4 regions of the Micromonospora sp. NPDC005206 genome follow, and region 2 is predicted to be linked to each of the others. Evidence: riboswitches for the same ligand, from Rfam matches in the RefSeq annotation. Region 2 holds a riboswitch; each other region holds the start of a gene.
The links. A riboswitch is a leader RNA that binds a small molecule or an ion and turns the genes downstream of it on or off. The one in region 2 is predicted to bind cobalamin.
Positions count from the first base shown of each region.

Region 1 (4,168 bases), on a different contig from region 2:
GGCGGCCACGTCCGCGGCGGACTCCCGGCCCAGTGGCGGGATGTAGGGGGTACGCCCGAGCAGCACGTAGTCCAGCACCGACATCCCGGGCGGCACCACCGGGGACTGGGCCACCGTGGCCACCACCCGGGCCCGGTCGCGGCGGCGCAGCGCGGCGCTCGGCGTACCGAACAGGGAGATCGCCCCCGGCGCGGGCAGCAACCCGCCGACGGCGCGCAGCAAGGTCGACTTGCCGGCGCCGTTCGGGCCGATCACGGTGACCCACTCGCCGGCGGCGACGGTGAGGTCGACGCCGGTGAGGATCGGTGTGCCGCCCAGGCTGACGTGCAGCCCCCGCACCTCGACCGCCGGCGCGCGGGCCGCGTCGTCCGGGCCGGCGGCGGGTTCGGGGATCACGTGAGCACCCGGCGGGCGGTACGCAGCACGAGCACGAAGAACGGGCCGCCGAGCAGGGCGGTGACCACCCCGATCGGAATCTCGGCCGGAGCGGCGGCGGTGCGGGCCACCACGTCCGTCAGCGCCAGGAACGCGGCGCCGAACAGCAACGACAGCGGCAGGATCACGCGGTAGCTCGCCCCGGCGAGCAACCGGACGGTGTGCGGCACGATGATGCCGACGAAGCCGATCAGGCCGGTCGCGGAGACCGCCGCGGCGGTGCCCAGCGAGGCGGCCGCGATCAGCAGGTAGCGGGAACGCTGCGGGTGCAGACCGAGGCTCCTCGCCTCGTCGTCGCCGACCGCGAGGACGTCCAGCTCGCGGCGGTGCAGCAGCACCACCACGGTGGTCAGCACGGCGTACGGCAACACCAGCAGCACATCGTGCCAGCCGGCGGTGGCCAGCCGGCCGAGCAGCCAGGAGTAGACCGGCTGGATGCTGTCGGAGTGCCGTTGCAGCAGGTACGTCTGCCCGGCGGAGAGGAACGCGGAGACCGCCACCCCGGCCAGGATCAGCATCGCCGGTGACCGGCTCCGCCCACCGGCGCCGCCGAGAAGGTAGGTCATCGTCACGGCGAGCAGCGAGCCGGCGAACGCGGCCAGCGGGATGGTCAGCGGCAGGCCGGTGATCGCGCCCTGCCGGCCGACGCCGCCGAGGGCGATCACCGCGGTGACCGCGAGCCCCGAGCCGGCTGCCACGCCGAGCAGGTACGGGTCGGCCAGCGGGTTGCGGAACACCCCCTGGTAGCAGCCGCCGGCCAGGGCGAGCAGGCCGCCGACGAGCAGGCCCAGCACCACCCGGGGAAGCCGCAGCTCGGTGACGATGGCGATCTCCCGCTCGGTCAGCCCGCTCTCCAGGTGCACCCCGGGTATCAGGTTGAGCAGCTCGGCGGCGACGCTGCCCGGCGGCAGGCTGATCGGGCCGAGCGACACCCCGGCGACCAGCGCGAGGAGCACCGCGACCACGCCGGCGGCCAGCCAGCGCTTGCGCAGCCCGGCGGGCCGCGACGCGGGTGGCGTCGCGGCCGGCCGGGTGGGTGGCGCCGGGGTGGCCACCAGCGGCTCCCCGGTCACCGAGCCTTCTTCCGTTCGTGACCGCGAGGCTCGCAACCCCGGTTCACTCCTCGCGCTCACCGACGGACGACGGTCACGCGGGCACCTTGGCGACCGCGTCGATGATGACCCGGAGCAGGTCCACGACCCGCGGGCCCCAGCGCGAGGCGATGTCGTCATCCAGCGCGACCACCTGGTTGTTCTTCACCGCGCTCAGCCCGGCCCAGCCGCTGCGCGCCCGGACCGAGTCGGCGTTCTGCTGGCAGCACTTGGAGTCGGCCAGGAAGACGAAGTCCGGGTTGGCCTTGACGATGAACTCCTGGGACAGCTGCGGGTAACCGCCGCTCTTGCCGTCCGCGTCGGCCGGATCCGCGATGTTGGCCAGACCGACCTGGCTGTAGAGCGAGCCCATGAAGGTCTTGCTGGTCACGCTGTACAGCTCCGGGCCCAGCTCGTGGTAGTAGGTGAGCTTCTCGGCGCGCTGCGGCAGGTCCTTGACCAGCTTGGCGATGTCGTCCTTCATCCGGCCGGCGACGTCGGTCGCCTGGTCGGCGTGGCCGGTCAGCGTGCCCAGCTCGGCGATCTGCCGGTACGAGTCGTCCAGGGTGACCGCCGCGGGGGTGAGGTAGACCGGGATCTTCAGCTTGCCGAGCTGGTCGACGATCTTGTTGGTGTCGTTCGCGAGCACCACCAGGTCGGGGCCCTTACCGGCGATCGCCTCGGCGTTGGGCTGGAAGCCGGACAGGTCGCTCTTGGGCGCGTCGGCCGGATAGTTGGACTGGTCGTCGACCGCGCTCACCTGCGGGCCGGCGCCGATGGCGAAGAGCATCTCGGTGGCGGTGGGCGAGAGCGAGAGGATCTTCTCGGGGCGCTTGTCGAGCGTGAGCGAGCCGACCGTCACCGGGTAGCTGGCGGCCGCGGAGCTGCCGCTCGCGGTCGGCTCGTCGGCGGTCTTCTCCGCGCACGCGCCCAGGGCGAGTGCGGCGACCGCGAGGGTCGCGGCGAAGAGCCGGGGGGTACGTCTGAACATGGGACCTCCTGTCGGTCGAGGAGTGTGGTGCTTCGCCGACAGGGACTTTCGTACGCCCGCCCACGAGGCGCCCTTCCTCGAGAGCGCGTGTCGCGACCGATCCGCAGGCGACCTGGCTCGTCCCCGCCGTCAGGACGGGGCATCACAGTTGCGGGACAGCGCCGGTTTCGCACCGGCTTCGCTGCGGAGTGGTCGCTAAGACGGTAGCGCACCGCCTGGACGTGCCGGATCGATCAAGGGCCAATCGCCGCGTGTCGATCACCTTGGCCCCGGGAAGGTGGGGCGAGATGACCGACCGACGGCGATATGTCGCGCATCGCGGGGGTCAGAAACGGGTGGTGGGGCCCCGCAGGGGCGGAACGGGGCCCCATCCGATCAGGAGGCGCTGATGGTGACGTTGTCCACAGCCGCCTCCACGAGGCTGGCGCCGGAGGCGTCCGCCACCTCGATGAGGATGCGCACCGACTGGCCGGCGTACGGGGTGAGGTTGAGGTTCGCCACCGCCCAGCTGCCGTTGCGGTTGCTCGCCGCGCCGGCCTGGGTGAGCAGCGCCGTGGTGCCACCGTTGTGCACCACGCTCACCCGCAGGTAGTCCGCCGACGAGGCGTTCGAGCCGTGCGCCAGGTACCAGGCCAGCGAGAGGGTCAGCGTGCCGGTCGACGGCAGCGTCACCGCCGGGGACCGGGCGCTGGTCACCCCGCCGTCGACGTCGTGGTCACCCGCCGCCGAACCGGCGAGCCGACCGGTGACCAGGTCGTTGGCGCCGGCGTACGGGGTGAGCTGCTTGGCCCCGGAGGAGGTGGTCGCCTGGGCGGCACCCCGTTCCCAGGCCCCGAGGGTCGCGGTGTCGGTGCCGGACGGGTTGATGGTCCAGCCGGTCGCGGTCTCGAAGGTGTCCGACCAGACCGTGGTGCCGCCACCACCGCCGCAGTACTGCGCCTGCTTGCCGATCGCCCGGTACGGGCAGTCGGCGTACTCGCTGAGCATCAGCACCGCCTCCCGGTTGCGGGAGGTCTGTGCGGGGATCACCTCGTCGGGCGGGTAGAAACCACCGCCGCCGGACGATCCTGGATACATCTCGAAGGTGTACGCCCAGATGCCGTGGGTGGCCCACATCCAGTCGATGCTGTCCCCGTCGGTGATGTAGAGGTCGCTGGACTGCTCCGGGGTGTAGTTGTTGGTGGCCGCCATCTGCTGGCCGATGGTGGCGAAGGTGTTGTACTGGTCGGCGCTCATCCCCGGCCCGGTGTTCGCGGTCGTGTAGCCGTACGGCCAGAGCACCAGCTGCGAGTAGGTGTGGAAGTCGATGTTGGCCTTGATCTGCTGCGTTCCGCCGACGACCCGGCTGTTGACGAAGTTGCGCAGTGCCTGCGTCTCGGGCGCGGAGAACGCCGACGGTCCACGGTAGGTCTCGGACGAGGTGGAGCCGGACGAGCCGCCGCAGCAACCCCAGTTGTAGGACCAGTTGCGGTTCAGGTCGGTGCCGACGTTGGAGGAGCCGCTGTTGGGCTGCCGGTTCTTGCGCCAGGACCGGTACGACCCGGTGGCGATGTCGTACTCGCTACCGTCCGGGTTGACCGTCGGCACGATCCAGATCTCCCGGCCGTTGACGATGTTGGTGATCCGGGAGTCGGAGCCGTAGCTGTCGGTG
Region 1 covers NZ_JBEXHU010000020.1:79,773-83,940, reverse strand. The annotation lists gene ABZU69_RS28015 (ABC transporter ATP-binding protein) at 1-393, opposite strand, end outside; gene ABZU69_RS28010 (iron ABC transporter permease) at 393-1,490, opposite strand; gene ABZU69_RS28005 (ABC transporter substrate-binding protein) at 1,582-2,517, opposite strand; cobalamin riboswitch at 2,606-2,751, opposite strand; gene ABZU69_RS28000 (M14 family zinc carboxypeptidase) at 2,893-4,168, opposite strand, start outside.
Region 1: it holds a riboswitch for cobalamin, as region 2 does, so the genes downstream of both, ABZU69_RS28005 (ABC transporter substrate-binding protein) here and ABZU69_RS24915 (ribonucleoside-diphosphate reductase subunit alpha) in region 2, are expected to answer to the same signal.

Region 2 (4,168 bases):
GCTGCGGCAGCTCCCACGCGGTGCGGAACAACTCCCGCACGGCGGCCGGTAGCTCCGCGATGTCCTGCACCGACCCCTCGGCGCGCTTGATCGCCGACCGGACGGGCTCGGTCCACAGGCCACGGGACTTCAGCTCGCGTACCAGAGCGGTGTTGACCTGGAGAAACTCCCCCGACAGGGTCTCGCGCTTGAACAGGTTGGACACCTGCGGCTCGACGCACTCGTAACAACCGGCGATCGAGGCGATGGTCGCGGTCGGGGCGACCGCCACCAGCAGTGAGTTGCGCAGCCCGTACGCCTCGACCCGCTCCCGCAACGCGGTCCACCGGTCGGTCTGCGTCCCCTGGACGCCCCACAGGTCGGGCTGCAACTGCCCCCGCGCCGCCCGCGTCTGCCCGTACGCCGGGTGCGCGCCGAAGCGCCGCGCCAGATCGGCGGAGGTCTCCAGGGCGGTCAGGTACAACTCCTCGCTGACCCGGGTGGACAACTCCCGCGCGGCCGGCGAGTCGAACGGCAACCGCAGCGCGAAGAACACGTCCTGCAGGCCCATCAGCCCGAGCCCGACCGGCCGCCAGCGGGGGTTGCTCGCCGCCGCCTGCGCGGTCGGGTAGTAGTTGATGTCGATGACCCGGTCGAGGAACGTGACCGCGGTACGGACCGTGGCGCGCAGTCGCTGCCAGTCGATGACGCCGTCGGTGACGTGGGCGGCGAGGTTCACCGAGCCGAGGTTGCACACCGCGGTCTCGGCGTCGCTGGACACCTCGATGATCTCGGTGCAGAGGTTGGACAGGTGCACCACGTTGCCCGGTTCGGCGGTCTGGTTGCACAGCCGGTTGGCGGCGTCCTTGAAGGTCATCCACCCGTTGCCGGTCTGCGCCAGGGTGCGCATCATCTTCCCGTACAGCTCCCGCGCCGGGACCTGCCGCACGTAGCGGCCCTGCGCCTCGGCCTCCCGGTACGCGACGTCGAACCGCTCGCCCCACAGGTCGGGCAGTTCCGGCACCTCGTTCGGGTCGAACAGCGACCACACCTCGTCGGCCTCGACCCGGCGCATGAACTCGTCGGGGATCCAGTTGGCCAGGTTGAGGTTGTGGGTGCGCCGGGCGTCCTCGCCGGTGTTGTCCCGCAGTTGCAGGAACTCCTCGATGTCCGGGTGCCACGGCTCCAGGTAGACACACGCCGCGCCCTTGCGCCGGCCGCCCTGGTTGACCGCGGCGACGCTCGCGTCCAGCGTGCGCAGCCACGGCACGATCCCATTGGACTGCCCGTTCGTGCCGCGGATCAGCGCGCCCCGGGACCGGACCCGGGAGTACGCGATGCCGATGCCGCCGGCGAACTTGGACAGGTTGGCGACCTGCGCGTACCGCTGGTAGATCGAGTCCAGCTCGTCGCGCGGGGAGTCGACCAGGTAGCAGGAGGACATCTGGGTGTGCCGGGTGCCGGAGTTGAACAGCGTCGGCGAACTGGGCAGGTAGGCCAGGCTGGACATCAGCCGGTAGAAGTCGACCGCCTCGTCCGGCGTACGGGACAGCCCGCAGGCCACCCGCAGCAGCCAGTACTGCGGCGTCTCCAGCACCAGCCGGCTGGTCGGGTGGCGCAGCAGGTACCGGTCGTACACCGTGCGCAGGCCGAAGTACTCGAACCGCAGGTCGCCGTCCGGGTCGACGGCGTCGTCGAGCGTCCGGCCGTGCGCGGCGACGAAGGCGGCGGTCTCGTCTCCGATCAGTCCCTCGGCATGGCCCATCCGGATCGCCGTGCTGAACGAGGTGATGCCCTGCCGGTGCACCTCCTTGTCGACGTAGCCGGCCAGAAGCCGGGCGGCCAGCCGCGAGTACTGCGGCTCCTCGCCGATCATCTCGGCCGCGGTCTGGATGGACAGCCGGTCCAGCTCCGCGGTGGTCGCGCCGTCGTAGAGGCCGCTGATCGTCCGGGTCGCCACCCGCAGCGGGTCGACGTCGGTCAGGTCGTCGGTCCACCGCTCGACCGCGCGGACGATCTTGTTGACGTCCACCGGTTCGCTGGCGCCGTCGCGCTTGCGGACGTGCATCTGCGTCCGCCGCCGGCCCGGCAGGTCGGTGTCGCCGCCGGTCGGGACCACCTGGGTGACTGTCACCACTCACTCCTCGCGAGTTCGAGACCTGATGGCCCTCGGACGCGAGGAGACAGACACCGGCGGACGCCACGCCGGGCGTGGGTCAGGGGGCGTCGGCCGTCCCACGCGGCGTCGGGCCGCCGCCCACCCGGGTGCGGGTGCACGGCGCGCTGGCAGGTCTTCGGACTCGTGGGCACGACCGGGCTCGCCGGTCTCCTACTGGCCGTCGCTTCCCAGGCCGCTTGGCGGCCCAGTGCTGATGACGGCGGTCGTTCCCACTCACCGCTGCGGGGCAGTCCCGGAATTCCACCGGGTTCCCTCTTGCCTCGACCACTGCAGACGAGCGGCCGAACCAGCTGCGTCGACACCATATATAGGGACGACGCCGTTGTCACACCCCACATCTCGGGTATCGGCGTGTCGGCGGTCGAGTCAGTGACGACGGTCACCGGCCCGGACGCCCCCGCCGGGCGGGGTCATGGTCGACGCTAGCAGCGCGCGGGGCGGGCCGTGATCCGGCCCGCCCCGCGCGCTACCGCTACCGCCGACTCAGTTCGTGACGGTGAAGGGCAGCGCGACCCGCGTCACCGACTCGGCCCCCGCCAGCGTGATCACGGTCGAGCCGGCCTTCGCCGCCCCGGGGACGCTGACCGTCGCACCGGCGATGACACCGTCACCATTCGCGCGCACGGTGCTGACCGCGAGGCCGTCACCGAAGCTGACCGTGACCGCCTCGTTCGGAGCGAACCCGGCGCCGTCGACCGTGATCGACGTACCGTGCGGTCCCGCGGTGGTCGTCAGCGCCGCCTGCGGATCGTAGGTCGGCTTCTCCTGCTGACCGGTCACCTGGACGGTGGCCGTCGCCGGCGTCCGGGAGGACGCGCCGGTGGCGGTGACGGAGTACCGGCCGGGCTCGGCGTCACCGGACGTCGCGACGGAGGCGCGTACCGCTCCCGCCGCGGACGCCGCGACCTTGACGGTCCGCGCCGGACTGGTGCCGAGAGTCACGGTCACCTGCTCACCGGCCGCGAACCCGCTGCCGTTGACGGTGACCGCGTCACCGGTTGTCACGGTGGCCGACGTCGACACCGCGATCGCCGGCTGGAGTCCGCCCCGCGCCACGGTCACCGTGAAGGTCGCGGTGCTGCTCGACGACGTGTCCCACGCGGTGACGTGCACCGTGTAGGTGCCCTCCTGCGCATAGGTGTGCCGTCCGCTCAGCGCGCCGTCCGGGCCGACCGTGACGTCGTCCGGAACCGTGCCGTCGCCCCACTGCACCCGGGCGTGGAAGCCCGTCGTGCCGGGAACGCCGCCGCTCACCGAGCCGAGCGTGGCCGCGAGGACCTGCCCGGCGTCGGCCGTCTGGTCGCTCGGGGCGGTGGTCACCAGCGCGGCGGCCGGAGTGCCGTCGTTCGCGACGGCGAACACGTGGATCCGGCCCGCCGAGCCGGGGTCGCCGGTCTGCGTCGGCAGGGTCACCGAGACGAGCGTCTTGCCCGCCGGGATCTGGTACGGCGCGGTGGCGAACAGGAACGGCTGCGCGCCGTCCCGGCTCGTGCCGCTCAACCGGTACGCGGCCTTGGCGACGACGATGTTGCCGTACGACGGAGTGCCGTTGGCGTTGCCGCCCAGCGTCCAGTCACTCATCTGGATCGGGATGCTGGCCGTGCTGCCGTCGCTGAACGTCGCCGTGCCGGTGCTGTTCTGATTGCCCTGCGTGCCGGCGCCGATGAACGAGATGCTCCGGGCGTCGGTCGGCAGGTCGAGAACGACCGTCCTGCCGTTGCCGGTGGTGTTGTCCGGCTGCCCCGCCGGGACCACCGGCAAGGTGAACTGCAGGTCCGTTCCGGGCACCTGGTGCCGCTGGCCCTGGGTCACGCCGGCCGCCGTCAGGGCGGCCCGCGAGTACGCCCACGACTTGGCGTCGCAGTTCGCCGCGAGGGCGCCCTCGTCACCGATGCAGACGGTGTCGAACGCCGCGGTGAGGCCGGAGCTCGGCGCGTAGGCCACGTCGACGCCGACCGTGACCGAGCCCTGGCCGGTGCCGTCGGTCACCGTGACGCTCGCCTGGTGGTG
Region 2 covers NZ_JBEXHU010000016.1:209,777-213,944, forward strand. The annotation lists gene ABZU69_RS24915 (ribonucleoside-diphosphate reductase subunit alpha) at 1-2,047, opposite strand, end outside; cobalamin riboswitch at 2,247-2,464, opposite strand; gene ABZU69_RS24920 (GH92 family glycosyl hydrolase) at 2,642-4,168, opposite strand, start outside.

Region 3 (4,168 bases), on a different contig from region 2:
CTCGACCCGCGTACCGACCCCGACGTCGACCTGCGCGTCCCCGTCGACCGTGGCGAGCTGAAGGCTCATCCCGCGGCGGTGCTCGCGGCGATCGCGGCGGGCGGGGTGCTCGGCGCGCTGGCCCGGGCCGGCCTGCAACACGCCCTCCCCCACGCGCGGACCGGTTTCCCGTGGGCGACCTTCGGCATCAACCTGACCGGCTGCCTGCTGATCGGCGTCCTGATGGCGGTGCTCGGGCACGTCGGCGGCGGTCGACCGCTGGTCCGCCCGTTCCTCGGGGTCGGGGTGCTCGGCGGGTTCACCACCTTCTCCACCTACGCCGTGGACGTGCAGCAGGCGGTGGTCGCGGGCGCCCCGGTCAGCGCGCTGGCGTACCTGGCCGCGACGGTGCTCGGCGCCCTGGTCGCGGTGTGGCTGGGTGACGCCGCCGCCGCTCGACTGCTCGACCGGGACCGCGACGACGGGCGGGCCGTCCGGTGACCGTGCTGCTCATCGTGCTCGGGGCGGCCGTCGGCGCGCCGCTGCGCTACCTCACCGACCGGGCCGTGCAGGCCCGGCACCACTCGGCGTTCCCGTGGGGGACGTTGACCGTCAACGTGTTCGGATCGCTGCTGCTCGGCGTACTCGTCGGGCTGCCGGCCGGCCCGGCGGTCAGCGCGCTGCTCGGCACCGGCTTCTGCGGCGCGCTGACCACCTACTCCACCTTCAGCTACGAGACGCTGCGGCTGACCAGGACCGGCAACCGGCTCCTCGCGCTGGCCAACGTGCTGGGCAGTGTGACCGCCGGGCTCGCCGCCGCGACCGTCGGCTACGTCCTCGCCCGGGCCCTGACCGGCTGACCCGTTCCCGGCCAGCGGAGACCGCTGCGGCCGTCCGGGCCGGCGCGGTCGTCGCCCATCGGGCGGGGCAGCGGCCACGACTCGGCGGCGGCGCTCACCACTCGATGCCCTTCTGGCCCTTCTGGCCGGCGTCCATCGGGTGCTTGACCTTGGTCAGCTCGGCCACCAGGTCGGCGGCGGCCACCAGGCGCGGGTCGGCGTCCCGGCCGGTGATGACCACGTGTTGGAAGCCGGGACGGTCGGCCAGGGTGGCCACCACCTCGTCGACGTCCACCCAGCCCCACGTCATCGGGTAGGTGAACTCGTCCAGCACATACAGCCCGTAGCGCTCGGCGGCCAGGTCGCGTTGGATCTGCCGCCAACCCTCCAGGGCGTCCGCGGCGTGATCGGCGTCGCCGCCACGCTGGATCCAGGACCAGCCCTCGCCCATCTTGTGCCACGCCACCGGCGCGCCGTGACCGGTGCGCTCGTGCACCTCGCCGAGGGCCCGGAAGGCGTTCTCCTCCCCCACCCGCCACTTGGCGCTCTTGACGAACTGGAACACCCCGACCGGCAGGCCGGCTGCCCACGCCCGCAGCGCCAGCCCGAAGGCGGCGGTGGACTTTCCCTTCATCTGTCCGGTGTGGACCATCAGCAGCGGCCGGTGACGTCGCTGCCGGGTGGTCAAACCGTCGGCGGGCACCGTGCTCGGCTTTCCCTGCGGCATCAGGCGGTACGACCGGGGCCGGGTGCGGCGGTGGGTGCGGCGGAGCGCCCGCCGAGCGGATCATGACGGTGTCCGTCAATGAAAGAGACGCCGTGCGTCATCGGGTCCTCCTCGGGTGTCCACGCCCTGGGGTACATCCCGACGGCCGAAGTATCCTGGCTTCCGAATCGACGCTCTCCCCCGGCCTTCCAACCGCAGACACGCGGCCGTGACTCACGAGGGGGGATCGCTCCCCGGTGACAGTGGCGGGACCGCGTCGGAATCACACCGACTTCCTTCACTGCCGTCAGGCCGCGAATGCTGCCACACCCGTCCGTCGCCGGTCAACGCCGACCCCGGCCTGGCCAGGCGAATGACTCTCATCGATATCTGGCGGTTGAGGCGTGCTCGGACGCCGCATCGGAACGCCCCGGGTCAATGCGACGCGTCCTTTGCTCTGCTTCAGCCAGCGCAACAGTGACGACGCCTTTTCGTTGCGCCCGGGTAAGCAGAGCAAAGGGTGCGCACACGTCCTCTGGCCTGCCCCGATCGCCCGGTGGGACGGCGGCTCACGGCCACCTCGACGGACGCGGCCACGCTCACCGGGCGTGGCGTTCCGGGTGGGCACGGCTCCAGGTGCGCATCCGTTCCGGGTAGCCGGTGCGGGCCGCCTCGTACAGCGGCACCGCGTGCTTGCGGGCGATGGCGCCCGCCGCACGCGGGGTGCCGGTACGGCGACGGATCCACTCGCCGTCGTGGGCGATCGCCACCACCGTGGTGTCGGTGGCGGTGGTCTCCGGCTCCAGGTAGAACTCCACCCCCCGCCGGCTGGCGATGAACGCCTCGAGCGCGGCGAGGTCGTCCCGGGTCGCCTCCCGGTCCAGCTTCGTGGGGGTCGCCTCGGCGCCCCGGGCCCGCCGACTGAACCAGCCCATGACCGACTCCTCTCCTCGACGCCCATCCAGTGCACCACCGTTTCCTGGCAATACGCTGCACGCCGGGTGAGAGTGGGCTGACCGAGCCGCGGCTGGAACCCGCAGCGCGTGAGCGGTGTCATGAAGGTGACCCAACCGGAGGTACCCCTGGACGACGACGTGCTCGTCACCCGCGCTCGGGCAGGTGACCTGGAGGCGTACGACCTCCTGGTCGCCCGGCACACCGCGTCCGCGTACCGGACGGCGGTGCTACTCGGCGCGGGCTCGGACTCCGAGGACGTCATCCAGGAGGCCTTCGTGAAGGGGTACCGAAAGCTCTCCCGCTACCGGGCGGAGTCGTCGTTCCGCTCGTGGCTGCTGGCGATCGTCGCCAACGAGACCCGCAACCTGCACCGGTCACGCACCCGCCGCGACGGCCTCGTCCTGCGGGCCGCGGCGGCGAACCCGGCTTCGGAGATCGCCGAGGACGACGCGGTCGGCGCGGTCCTCGCCGGGGAGCGCCGCGCCGTGCTGGTGGACGCTCTGCGCCAACTGCCGGTACGCGACCGTGAGGTGATCGTCTGCCGGTTCTTCCTCGATCTCAGCGAGGAGGAGACGGTGGCGACGTTGGGCTGGCCGCGGGGCACGGTGAAGTCGCGGACGTCCCGGGCATTGGCGAAGCTCCGCGGCTTGCTCGACCGCGAGGAGGTCCGGAGTGGATGACCTCGAGAGGGAGCTGCGTGGCCTCTCCACCTGGCTGGAGACACCCGACGCGCCCGACGTGACCACGCGCGTACGCGCTCGGCTCACCGAGCCCCCGTCCCGGCGGCGTCGGTGGCGCGCCTACGCGGCGGCGGCGCTCGTCGCCCTGCTCGTGGCGGTGCTGCCACCGGGACGGGCGGCCCTCGCCGACGCCGTCGCGGGGCTGCTGCGCTTCGCCGGAGTCACCGTTGTCACGTCGCCCGACCCGGTGCTGCCCACCGGCACCCCGTCGCCGTTGCCCGCGCAGCGAACCGCGGCCCTGGATGAGGCGCAACGGGCGGTGCGCTTCCCGATCCGCCTACCGGCGAAGCTCGGTCCGCCCGAGCGGGTGCTGGTCGCCGATCCCGACGACACGGGCGCCTACCGGGTGGCCACGCTGCTCTACCACGGGGGCGCGCTGCGCATCGACGCCTTCGATGGTCGGCTCGACCTGGCGTTCCACAAGCAAACCAGCCGGCCGGGAGCGGAGTGGGTCCAGGTCGACGGCGACTTCGCCGTCTGGGTCGGCGGCCCGCACGTCCTGGCCTACGTGGATCGCACCGGACAGGTCCGGATGGAGACCGCCCGGCTCGCCGCCTCGACCCTGATCTGGCAGGGGGCCGACGCGAGCTACCGGCTGGAGGGCGACCTCACGAGGGCCGAGGCGATCGAGATCGCCGAATCGCTGGACTAGGCGTACTCCCAGGAAAGCTCGGACGGGGAACTTGGCGGGCGCGTCCGGTGTCTTGATGGTGCGAGGACGTTCTGACTCATCGACAGGTATTCGGAAGGGGCGAGATGGGTGCATGGGGCAGGTTGCTGATGGGGTCGGTGCTCCTGCTGACGGCGTGCACGACGGCCGGCCGGTCGGCCACGCCGGTCGACGCGCCGACCAGCACGACCTCCGCGACCGCAGCGACGGGTTGCGGCCCGCGGATCGAGACGGGGTCCCTGCCCGACTGGGCGGACGCCGGGTTCAGCGGGGACGC
Region 3 covers NZ_JBEXHU010000001.1:109,947-114,114, forward strand. The annotation lists gene ABZU69_RS00510 (CrcB family protein) at 1-480, shown strand, start outside; gene crcB (fluoride efflux transporter CrcB) at 477-839, shown strand; gene cobO (cob(I)yrinic acid a,c-diamide adenosyltransferase) at 934-1,545, opposite strand; cobalamin riboswitch at 1,694-1,823, opposite strand; gene ABZU69_RS00525 (hypothetical protein) at 2,124-2,459, opposite strand; gene ABZU69_RS00530 (RNA polymerase sigma factor) at 2,586-3,161, shown strand; gene ABZU69_RS00535 (hypothetical protein) at 3,154-3,873, shown strand; gene ABZU69_RS00540 (hypothetical protein) at 4,002-4,168, shown strand, end outside.
Region 3: it holds a riboswitch for cobalamin, as region 2 does, so the genes downstream of both, cobO (cob(I)yrinic acid a,c-diamide adenosyltransferase) here and ABZU69_RS24915 (ribonucleoside-diphosphate reductase subunit alpha) in region 2, are expected to answer to the same signal.

Region 4 (4,168 bases), on a different contig from region 2:
CCTGATTCAGGAGAAGACCACCCGGCGGTCGAGCTTCCAGAGTCGGGCGATCGCCGAGTTGATCGCGGAGGTATCGAGGATCGCCGCCGAGCACAAGGCACCTCTACTGTCCGTGCAGGGCCCGGTTCAGCTGCCCGCTCGGCCCGACGACGGGGAATGGCCGGTACCGTCCGTCGTCGCGGTGCGTTTCGCCATGGCGCTCCGACGTGCCGGCGCCGAACGGCGCCTCAAGCTCTCCGAGGCGTTCGCGGAGTTCGCCGGCAAACGCGGTTACGGGTTCTGGCGGGCCGACATCCGGCCGGGCCACCGGCAAGGCAACTGGTATCTGGTCCGCCCGCACGACCGGTCGAGGGCCGAGAAGTACGCGGCCCGGGCCCGATGGGACGACGTGGAACCGCGGTGTTCCCTGCCCATCACCTTCGTCGGACCCGCCCGCGTCGGATCGACCAGCGCGATCATGTCGTACCTTCGCGAGTTCCCCGAACTGGGCGTGCTGGCCTGCTCGATCATCTCGCTGGACGACCTCGCCTTCATCCACCTGCAACTCGCCGTCAACCGGCTCCCACCCGGAGGAACCCAGGAGTTCGAGAGCGACCTGCGCCGTCGTGTCCGATCGGCGGGCGGGGACGACATGGAGGGCCGGACCAGTGCTCCGCAGGAGTTGCTCCCCGAGATCCTGCCGCTGGTGACGGGAAACGGCAATGGCAAGCCCGGCCTTGACAAGCTCACCGGCCTGACTGACCGCGCAGGCGACTATCAGGTCCTCACCGGGCCGACCATGCTCGTTCGACACGAGGGGAATGACCGCATCCCACTCTGGTTCTCCTGGCGGGCCGCGGGCACCGACGACGGTCTCGCCGCACCCCTGATCGCCTTCATGGACGCACTCGCGGTGACGGGCCTAGCTCCCGCCCGCGGGGGAGCGAAGGAGATCGGGGCCCAGCCGAATCTCGACTACCTGGTGTGCCGGGATGTCGGCGAGTCGACCCTGCGCGGGCGAGGGAAGATCACTCTTCCCCGCCGTGTCCTCCGTCAATTCGCGGACACCAGACCCGACGTCATCGGCCCCCGGATATCCACCAACCTGGAGGATGCCTGGCGCGTGGAACTGGGCCGATACGCGCTACCGGGCGGCGTGGAAGTCTCGGTGGCGTGGATGGAGTACCGCCTCAACAACTCGACAACCTTGATGTGATCCCAGCCGGTGCGGACATCAGGGCATGGTTGTCGGGGTTGCCGCGCCGACGGGGCCGCCGAAGACCACCGCGCCATGACCAGCGCATCCGCTGCGGTGACCTCTTCGGCGGACCCGAAGGGGTCGGCTATCGCCGTCACGTGACTGGCCCTGACGCACCCTATGCCGATGAGCGTGCGTTCAGTCGAGCCAGCAGATCACCGCATCGCCGTCTTTGGCGGCTGCGGCGAAGAAGCTTCGGGCGCCTGGCAGATAGTGCGCCACCCACGCCAGCTCGCCGGGTTTTTCCCAGGTTCCAGGGTAAATCTCGGCGCGCTTCAACTCCTGCGGGTCGACGCCGCGGATGAGATCGTCTTCGGTGAGTGCGGCCAGTTGCGAGGCAGCACCCGCTACCTGGACCGGTGTCAGATAGGAGGGCGGCCCGTAGCCCCAGTCGTCCTCGAGGTTTTCGAGGAAGTCGAACATCTCGTCGCTGTCGGGTTCGACGTCTGGCAACTCCACGAACCTCTCGGCTCCCAGGACCAGCGGAATCCCGAAGCCAAGCCGGTCGAGTAGGAAGTCGAGCCCGTTCCATGCCTTGTCGGTGGCGGTCCAGCGTCCGGAGTTGTCGTCCCGTTCCGTCATCGCGATCTCGTAGGCCCAGCCGAGGTTGGTCCTGGCACATTCCAGTTCGTCCGGGGAAACGCGCATCCAGTTGCCGTTCATGCTCACGACGCCAGCCTAGAATCCGGCTGCGACAGTTCCCGCAACAGCGGGCGCGGCGAGGAAACGCCGGACCTGCTGCTGCGTGGCGCGGATGAACCGAGCTGCCGCGTCATGGTCGCCCCGACCCGCCGCGAGGGCCCACGCGGTAATTTCGTCACCATCCGTCACCTGGTACCTCCGTGTCCGGTGCCGCCGGCGTCAAGGGCTACGACATCCGCGGCCAAACAATACGACGGGTTGTAGTAGGTGTTCGGGTGAGCGTACGGGACGCCTTTCGCGGCCCCCGGTCACCGGTACGCGCGAATGGTGTCGCTGGATCAACCCGGTGCCGGTCAGCGACACCTCGAATGGCCTGGTCGCTGCCCGGGTCTGCGCCGGTGGCGGCGCGGCCGCGGCGTACGCGCCAGGTACGTGGTGGTCGACGCCCAGGACGAGGGGCAGTTGCGTGCGGTCAAAGAAGACCACGAATTTGAATATCTTCATCATGTGGATGACGACGCCCGCTCTGCCTCGCGGTCGCGTTGGTTGGGCTGCGTCGCGGACCCGCTATGCTCCTGACGGCGCTGGTTCGCCCGGTCGTGACTGGCTGGGCGTCGTAAGAGGGAACCCGGTGTGAGTCCGGGACTGCCCCGCAGCGGTGAGTGGGAACGACCGCCGTCATCAGCACTGGGCCAGAGGCCTGGGAAGCGACGGCCAGTAGGAGACCGGCGCAGCCGGCCATGCCCGCGAGTCCGAAGACCTGCCCGTGCCGCGTACACAACCGTGTGCGCTGCCGTCGGCCTCGCGGGTGGGCTGGGCGGGTGACGTGCCGCGCGCGCTGTGCGTGGGTGCGTGCTCGTCAGCGTGTGTCCGCGTTCCGACGGTGTGGTTTCCCGAGGGACGGACTACCGCTGTGCACGACACCGCCACGATCGCCGGCCGAGCGCCGTCGGCGTCACACCTGACCCTGTCGCAGATCATGGATCAGCACCACACCAACCTCATGGGTACGGTGCACGGTGGCCGGATCCTCAACCTCATCGACTCCGTCGCCGGGGTGGTCGCCGCCCGCCATTCCGACGGACCGGCCGTCACCGCCGCCATCGACGAGACCGCGTTTCTCCGGGCGGTCCGGGTTGGCGACGTGGTCCATGTGGACGCTCGCATCACGTGGGCCGGGCGCAGCTCGATGGAGGTTGCGGTCAAGGTGACCGCTGACCGGTGGGACCGGGCGGTGCCGCCCACCGACGTGGCCACCGCGCACCTGGTGATGGTCGCCATCGATGACAACGGCCAGCCGCGTACGGTGCCGCCGCTGCTGCCGGAAACCGACGGAGACCGGCGCCGGTACCGAGAGGCGGAGATCCGCCGGGAGCACCGGTTGACTCTGAGGCGGGCGCTGCTTGACGGCGCCGGGGAGGGCTGAGACGTGCTCGGCCTCTCCGTGCCGGCATTGGCCGGCTACCTGGCCGCGATCGTCGTCCTCATGGTGACTCCCGGCCCGGACATGATGTTCGTGCTGGCCAACGCCACCCGCTACGGCACTCGCGCCGGGGTGGTGGCCGCGCTCGGCGTCGCCGCGGGGGAGGCGGTGCATGTGGCGGCGGTCGTCTGCGGTCTCGCCGCGGTGATCTCAGCCTCGCCGGTGCTGTTCACGGCAATCCGCTGGCTTGGCGCGGCATACCTGATCATCCTCGCGGTGCAGGCCCTGCGTGGCGCCGGCACTTCGGCTTCCGATGCGTCGCAGCCCGGTGGTCGTGCCGGGCGCGCCTTCCTGCGTGGACTGGTCACCAACCTGCTCAACCCCAAGATGATTTTGTTCAGCGTGGCGTTCCTGCCCCAGTTCGTCGATCCGGCGGCGGGCAACACCACCGCCCAGCTGGTGCTCCTTGGCGCGCTGTTCGTCACGGTGCAGCTCACGGTCGACATCGCCTTGGGCGCGGGCGCCGGGCGACTCGCCGGCCGCCTCGCCGACGGCCGCTGGCCGCGGCGGATCAACCGAGTCTGCGCGGTCGCGTTCGTCGCGCTCGGACTACGACTGGCGGTCGGCTCGTAGCGGCGGCAGCCAAGTGGCCGGCGGATTCGGCTCGTCGTCCCCGGGGTCGCCGTCGGACGATGTCATCGGGCAGCAGCACGCGGCTGACGAGCCGGTCGAGACGACGTTGCGCGGGCCGGACGACGCAGGTACCACTCGGCCACGGCAAGGTTGATCAACCAACCGGCGAGCACCAGGCCGGCGCGAACGTTCCCATCGGGCTGTTCGCCGGTCGCGACAAGGTACGGCGCGTG
Region 4 covers NZ_JBEXHU010000012.1:237,889-242,056, reverse strand. The annotation lists gene ABZU69_RS20225 (hypothetical protein) at 1-1,195, shown strand, start outside; gene ABZU69_RS20220 (YfbM family protein) at 1,376-1,900, opposite strand; partial or broken gene ABZU69_RS20215 (RNA polymerase subunit sigma) at 1,952-2,068, opposite strand; cobalamin riboswitch at 2,448-2,662, shown strand; gene ABZU69_RS20210 (acyl-CoA thioesterase) at 2,793-3,305, shown strand; gene ABZU69_RS20205 (LysE family translocator) at 3,309-3,935, shown strand; gene ABZU69_RS20200 (DUF2306 domain-containing protein) at 3,998-4,168, opposite strand, start outside.
Region 4: it holds a riboswitch for cobalamin, as region 2 does, so the genes downstream of both, ABZU69_RS20210 (acyl-CoA thioesterase) here and ABZU69_RS24915 (ribonucleoside-diphosphate reductase subunit alpha) in region 2, are expected to answer to the same signal.